3 regions of the Oscillibacter sp. GMB15532 genome follow, and region 2 is predicted to be linked to each of the others. Evidence: riboswitches for the same ligand, from Rfam matches in the RefSeq annotation. Region 2 holds a riboswitch; each other region holds the start of a gene.

Region 1 (2,260 bases), on a different contig from region 2:
GACCCTTTGGGGCGGAGGTGAGGCCCGTCTTCCGGGACGGATGGCGTACGCCTGTGGGTGCGCTGGCTGGGCGGGAAACCCGACCTGCCCGGGAGGGCGTATTCTCCGGAAAGTTGGGGGGCCAAATGATGGTTTTCTGCGATTTGGAGCAGCAGTTGGACGGGCTTTTGACCGCCCTGCGCCAGGCGGGCGTGGGCGCAGGATGCTATAAGGCGGTGCTGACCAAATGGAATCAGGAGTGGGACGGCATCGCCCTGTTTACGGAGCTTCAGCGGGAGCGACGGGAGATTGAGGCCCGCAAGCGGGAGCAGGCGGAGAAGAAATGAAGCTACTGGTTTCTGCATGCCTGCTTGGCCTGCCCTGCCGGTACGACGGCGGGGCCAAGCGCCTTGAGGGGATCGGCGCGCTGCTGGAGCGGCACGAATGTGTTCCGGTCTGTCCGGAGCAGCTGGGCGGACTGCCAACGCCCCGCCTGCCAGCCGAATGTCGGGAGGGGCGCGTTTTCACCCGGGAGGGCGCTGATGTGACGGCGGAATTTGAAAGAGGAGCGCAGGCCGCGCTGGAGCTGGCGCGGCTGTTTGGCTGTGAGGCGGCGCTATTGAAGGAGCGCAGCCCCTCTTGCGGCTGCGGTGTGCTTCACGACGGATACTTTTCCGGCGGACTGACCGCCGGAGACGGCGTGGCTGCGGCGCTTTTAAAGGCGGAGGGCATTCCTGTATACGGGGAGTCCCGTTTGGAAGAACTGCTGGGCTGATGGGTGGAAAATTGGGGGAATCGGCGGATTTTTGCCGCAAATGGTTGACTTTTATAGAAGCTTTGCTATAATCAAACGTATTGCATGATAGAGGTGCGACAGTCAAAAGTAGCGTTTCCCAAACAGGCTTAGAGGGGGAGACGGGAAAGGGACTGCCGCCGAGGCTTTGTTTCCCGGGGCCTGACGGGGACGGAGTCGGTTCGTCGGAGAACATCCGCCGGACTGTCGCCCTGCGGGGCGGAGCGCTGTCGTGATTCGTACGGGTTTGAGGTATGAAGTCATGACGCTTGGTCATGACTTTATTTTTTTGGAGGAGCTTCCATGAGGAACAAACCCTGCCGAAAGGCGGCACTTCTTGCCGCCGCGGTGTTGGCCCTGCTGACCATTCCGGTTCTGGCCGCCGGGGAGGGAACCGGTGCGTCCCCCGTGTTTTACGAGACGATCTGGTCCCTGCTGCCCCCGGTGGTGGCAATTGCGCTGGCCCTTGTGACCAAGGAGGTCTATTCCTCACTGTTTCTGGGTGTTCTCACCGGCGGGCTGCTGTGGTCCGGATTTTCCTTTGAGGGGACTGTCACACACGTGTTTCAGGACGGAATCGTCTCCGTCCTTTCCGACGGCTATAATGTGGGCATCATTGCGTTTCTGGTGATTTTGGGAGCCATGGTGAGCCTGATGAACCGGGCGGGCGGCTCTGCGGCCTTTGGCCGCTGGGCGCAGAAGAACATCAAAACCCGGGCGGGCGCACAGCTTGCCACCATTGTTTTAGGGATTCTGATTTTCATTGACGACTATTTCAACTGCCTTACTGTGGGCAGTGTGATGCTCCCCGTAACGGACAGCCACAACGTCTCCCGGGCGAAGCTGGCCTATCTGATCGACGCAACGGCCGCGCCGGTTTGCATCATCGCACCCATCTCCTCGTGGGCCGCCGCCGTCAGCGGCTTTGTGGAGGACGGGTCTGGCCTTGCGCTGTTTATCCGCGCCATCCCCTATAACTATTACGCCCTGCTGACCATCGTCATGATGATCGGCTTGGTGGTACTGAAAGCGGATTTCGGCCCTATGGCAGTCTATGAGGCCAATGCGGACAAGGGAGATCTGTTTTCCGGGAAAAACCCCTACGCCGCGGAGGATGAAATCAACGTATCGCAGAACGGCACCGTGGCGGACCTGGTGGCGCCCATCGTGGTGCTGGTGATCTTCTGCGTCATGGGGATGATTTATTCCGGCGGATTTTTCTCCGGGGTGAGCTTTGTGGATGCTTTCTCCGGGTCTGACGCATCCGTGGGCCTACTGCTGGGCAGTGCCTTCGGTCTGGCGTTTACGATTGGGTTTTACCTGCTGCGCCGCCGGCTGAGCTTTAAGGAAATGATGGACTGCATCCCGGAGGGCTTCAAGGCCATGGTTCCGGCCATCCTGATTCTCACCTTTGCGTGGAGCCTGAAGGCCATGACCGATTCTCTGGGCGCGCGGGAGTTTGTGGCCGCCGTGGTGCAGAACTCTGCC
Region 2 (2,260 bases):
CGTCCGCAGGATGTCCACCGCCATTTCCCCGTCCAGCGCGGACGTGACGCAAAACGTGCCATGCAGGACCCCGGCAGTCTGCTGACGGCGCTCTCCATCCCCGTCCACCAGAAGAATTTTCTGTTTCTTCCGCGTGTCCTTCACGTCTCTCCCTCTCCTCCGGCGGGACGAAACCGCCCCGTTTTCTTATCTGCCCACCGCATCAAATGTCCGGCGGCCAAGCCCAGCGCCAAACCCAGCGACGCGCCGGCCAGCACATCGCTGGGCCAGTGCACATATAAATACAGCCGTGAAAAAGCAATCAGGGCCGCCAAAACCAAGACGGGCCCCAACAGTCTGCCGCGCTTCTCCGACAGCAGAGCGCCCACCGCGGCAAAGGACGCCGCCGCGTGCCCGGAGGGAAACGACCAGTCCTGCGGCCGGGAAATCAAAAGTGTTACCGCCGGATTCACGTCGCAGGGCCGCACCCGGGCAATCAGCGGCTTGAGAATCCCGTTGCAAAGCAGCACATCTAAAAGCAGCGCCAGCGCCAAAACCGCGCCGGTACGCCGATATCTCCGCATAAAAAGCAAAATTGCCGCCAGCGCAATCCAGATTTCTCCGTGATTGCACAGCGCGCTGATCAGCGGCATCAACCCGTCCAGAAGCTCCGTCCGGCAATTCTCCTGTATCCAGTTTAAAACGCCGAATTCCAGCTCCCTCACCCGCACACCTCTCCCATACGGCCGGCGCAAAATCGGCTGCGCCGGAAAGCTTTCAAAGCCCCCGTACAAAGCAATGTCGTCCACTGTGGCCATTGTACCATCTGCTTCCAATTTTGAAAAGGATTATTTATGCGCAATTCCACCAAAGTCAAACGAGTTTCAATTGCTTTGCCCTAAATTCCACCAATTTTTATGTTTTGCACAAAAATGCAAAAAAAATTTGGGAATACAGTTGACATCCCCTTCATATCGTGATAGGATACCTCAAAATTGGATCGCTCAGATAGAGGCGCGAGGTCCATCAGTACCGTGAGTAAGTCGGCAGGCAGCCGCCGCGGGAAAGGGGACGTCGCCGAAGGATTTTGGAGCTGCCTGCTCCAAGACACCTGGGCCGGCGGGGAATACCCGACGGACTGTCACATTTTTTGTGAAGCGCTATCATGGCTGAATCGGGCAGTTCTGCCTGCTTTTTCCACGGGTCGCTTTGCGTCAAAGCGGCCCGTTTTTTGTCGTTCTCCTTTGCGGCGTGGGGAGAGGGATATTCAGTGCCCGCCGCCACAAAATACCATTGGTTGAGTTGAAAGGAAGGATCTTTTATGAAGAAGTTTTTTGCTCTTGTTCTGGCTCTGGCCATGACTGCGTCTCTTGCCGCCTGCGGCGGCTCTGCCCCGGCGGCCTCCGGCTCCGGTGCGGCTGCCGGTTCCTCCGCGTCCTCCGCCGACGGCGCGGTCCCCTCCGGCGTGGAGGACGGGGTGCTGACCGTGGCCATGGAGTGCGGCTACGCGCCCTACAACTGGTCCCAGCCGGATGACTCCAACGACGCTGTTCCCATCCGGGACACCAGTGAATACGCCAACGGCTACGACGTGATGATGGCCAAAAAGCTCTGCGAGGCCAACGGCTGGGAGCTGGAAATTGTCCGGCTGGAGTGGGAATCTCTGGTACCCGCCGTTCAGTCCGGCGCCGTGGACGCGGTGATCGCGGGCCAGTCCATGACCGCCGAGCGGGCGGAGCAGGTGGACTTTGCAGGCCCCTATCTGTACGCCTCCATCATATGCCTGACCAAGGCAAACAGTGCCTTTGCAAACGCCAAGGGCATCAGCGACCTTGCCGGCGGCTCCTGCACCAGCCAGCAGGGCACCATTTGGTATGAAACCTGCCTGCCCCAGATTGAAGGGGCCGATATCCGCACGGCTGCGGAATCCGCCCCCGCCATGCTGATGGCGCTGGAAACCGGCGCGGTGGACTTTGTGTGCACCGATATGCCCACCGCACAGGGCGCGATGGTGGCCTATCCCGATTTCAAGCTGCTGGACTTCTCCGGCTCCGGTGACGACTTTGAAGTGTCCGACGAGGACGTGAACATCGGCATCTCCGTCATGAAGGGCAACACCGTGCTGAAGGACGCCATGAACTCCGTCCTCTCCGGCATGACTGCCGACGATTTCAACGACCTGATGGCGCAGGCCGTGGCGGTGCAGCCCATCGGGGCCTGAGCCTCCCTGTCCGGGCGCGCCCGCTGAATACTGAGAGAACGAGGGAACCATTATGGACTG
Region 3 (2,260 bases), on a different contig from region 2:
CGGTGCGGCGGACGTAGGCGGCAACCGCACCCAGCGTCTCCGGTCGGGAAAAATCCACAGCCATATCCGCCCCCGGAAGCGCGGCGAGCTGCGCAAGATTTTCCCGGTCCAATGCGGCGACCACCTCGTGGCCCAACTCCGTTGCCCGCTGCTCCAGCAGCTTCCCCATTTTTCCGTGTCCGATCAGTACCAGCTTCACAGCAGACCCGCCTCCCGCATGGTGGCCTCCAGCTTCCGCTTTGCATCCCCGCTCATCTCATAGAGCGGCAGGCGCATGGGACCTACATTCAGGCCCATGAGGTTCATAGCGGTCTTTACGGGAATGGGGTTCACCTCCAAAAACAAATCGTTCATCACCTGCAAATACCGCAGATGCTGCCCAACCGCCTTTTCCCGGTCGCCATGGAGAAATTCCGTGACAATTTCATGGCATTCCTTGGGCATCACGTTGGCGTACACGGAGATCACGCCGCTGCCGCCGATGGAAAGCAGGGGGACAGTGATGTCGTCGTTTCCGGAATAGAGGGCAAAATCCGGCCCGATGCAGTGGGCAATTTTCATGGCGTAGCTCATATCGCCGGAGGCCTCCTTGATGGCGGCGATATTGGGGTGCTTTGCCAGCCGCTCCACCACGGACACGGGGATGGCGCAGCCGGTGCGGCCCGGAACATTGTAGAGAATGCAGGGGATATTCACCGCGTCCGCCACGTCGGCGAAGTGGTGATACATGCCCTCGGCATTGGTCTTATTGTAGTAGGGGGTAATCAGCAGCAGCGCGTCGGCCCCCATGTCCTGATAGCGCTTTGCGTACTCCACCTGCGTAGCGGTGCAGTTGGAGCCGCTGCCCACCACCACCGGAACCCGGCCGTTTACCGTTTTCAGCGTGTGGGCCACCACCGCGCCGTCCTCCTCGTGGGTCATGGTGGAGGATTCTCCGGTGGTTCCCAGAACCAGAATGGCGTCCGTCCCGGCGGCAATCTGCCGCTCCAAAAGCTGGGTCAAAACCTCAAAATTGACGCTCCCGTCGTCGTGAAACGGCGTGACCGTGGCCACGATTGAACCCTGTACATGATCGAATTTCATAGTGTTTCCTCCATACGTTGATTGTTTAAGCAACAAAAAATCGGCAGAGAAAACGCTCTCTACCGACAATCGCCCCCACACCAATCTACAAAGCGTGCGGAAGTACCCTGTGAGCAGATAGCGCACCCGCGGTTTCCCACGGACAGTCCCGGAGATATTCTCCCCGGACCCACCAAAACGGCATACCTGCCGATTCAGTTCGGCGAATTCGCTTCCGCTGCGATCGTTGCCTGTCGGCTCCCGCAGCGCCGTCTCATTCGCGCCTCTATCCTATTGGGGTTATCATAGCATCTTTCCGGCCCGGATTCAAGAGCAAGTTTCCGACCCAGAGAGGAAAAATCCACAAAATTCTGCGGCAGGCGGACAAAAAGTGAAGCGTTGCGCTAAAATTGGAAATAGATTATACTATCTCCTGAGACTATGTATTTGAGCAAACGCGTCTTTAGGTCGCATAAAACACAGCGGTTTGCCGTTCCAAAAATCCCTGCGGGACGGGCAAGCGCATAGGGAGGTACGGAATTTGAACGGCTGCCGTATTTTAATAGTGGAGGACGACCCGGTGATCTCCGGAGCTATGGAGGCGCATCTTGAAAGCTGGGGATATCGGGTCCTCCGGGTGAAGGATTTCCAGAATGTGATGGCGGAATTTGCCGCCGCCGCGCCGCAGATGGTGCTGCTGGATGTGTCTCTTCCATTTTTCAACGGGTATCACTGGTGTACGGAGATTCGGCGGGTATCCAAGGTCCCGATTCTGTTCATCTCCTCCGCCGGAGACGACATGAACCAGATCATGGCCATGAACATGGGCGGAGACGATTTTCTGGCAAAACCGTTTGATTTGAGCGTCCTCACCGCCAAGGTGCAGGCGCTGCTGCGCCGGGCCTATGATTTCGGAGAACCCGCCCAGCTTTTGTCCTGCGGCGGGGCGGTTCTGAATTTGTCCGACGGAACGCTGACCGCCGGGGCGGAGAAGGTGGAGCTGACCCGCAATGAGCTGAAAATTTTGCAGATGCTCTTGGAAAACCGGGGCCGGATTGTCAGCCGCGAGGGTCTGATGACCCGATTGTGGGAATCCGACGCGTTTGTGGATGAAAATACCCTGACGGTAAACGTGGCCCGGCTGCGCAAAAAGCTGGAGGCGGCGGGCCTTGGAACATTGATCCGCACGAAAAAGGGC

The links. Region 2 has a riboswitch for lysine ahead of ABVS15_RS01615 (transporter substrate-binding domain-containing protein). Riboswitches for the same ligand answer to the same signal wherever they lie in the genome.
Region 1: it holds a riboswitch for lysine, as region 2 does, so the genes downstream of both, ABVS15_RS12655 (Na+/H+ antiporter NhaC family protein) here and ABVS15_RS01615 (transporter substrate-binding domain-containing protein) in region 2, are expected to answer to the same signal.
Region 3: it holds a riboswitch for lysine, as region 2 does, so the genes downstream of both, dapA (4-hydroxy-tetrahydrodipicolinate synthase) here and ABVS15_RS01615 (transporter substrate-binding domain-containing protein) in region 2, are expected to answer to the same signal.

What each region holds. Positions count from the first base shown of each region.
Region 1 covers NZ_JBEVTO010000010.1:113,591-115,850, forward strand. The annotation lists gene ABVS15_RS12645 (DUF3783 domain-containing protein) at 1-326, shown strand, start outside; gene ABVS15_RS12650 (DUF523 domain-containing protein) at 323-754, shown strand; lysine riboswitch at 835-1,010, shown strand; gene ABVS15_RS12655 (Na+/H+ antiporter NhaC family protein) at 1,076-2,260, shown strand, end outside.
Region 2 covers NZ_JBEVTO010000001.1:352,322-354,581, forward strand. The annotation lists gene ABVS15_RS01605 (EAL domain-containing protein) at 1-144, opposite strand, end outside; gene ABVS15_RS01610 (phosphatase PAP2 family protein) at 141-704, opposite strand; lysine riboswitch at 981-1,150, shown strand; gene ABVS15_RS01615 (transporter substrate-binding domain-containing protein) at 1,301-2,200, shown strand; gene ABVS15_RS01620 (amino acid ABC transporter permease) at 2,253-2,260, shown strand, end outside.
Region 3 covers NZ_JBEVTO010000004.1:11,095-13,354, reverse strand. The annotation lists gene dapB (4-hydroxy-tetrahydrodipicolinate reductase) at 1-199, opposite strand, end outside; gene dapA (4-hydroxy-tetrahydrodipicolinate synthase) at 196-1,083, opposite strand; lysine riboswitch at 1,194-1,359, opposite strand; gene ABVS15_RS05800 (response regulator transcription factor) at 1,604-2,260, shown strand, end outside.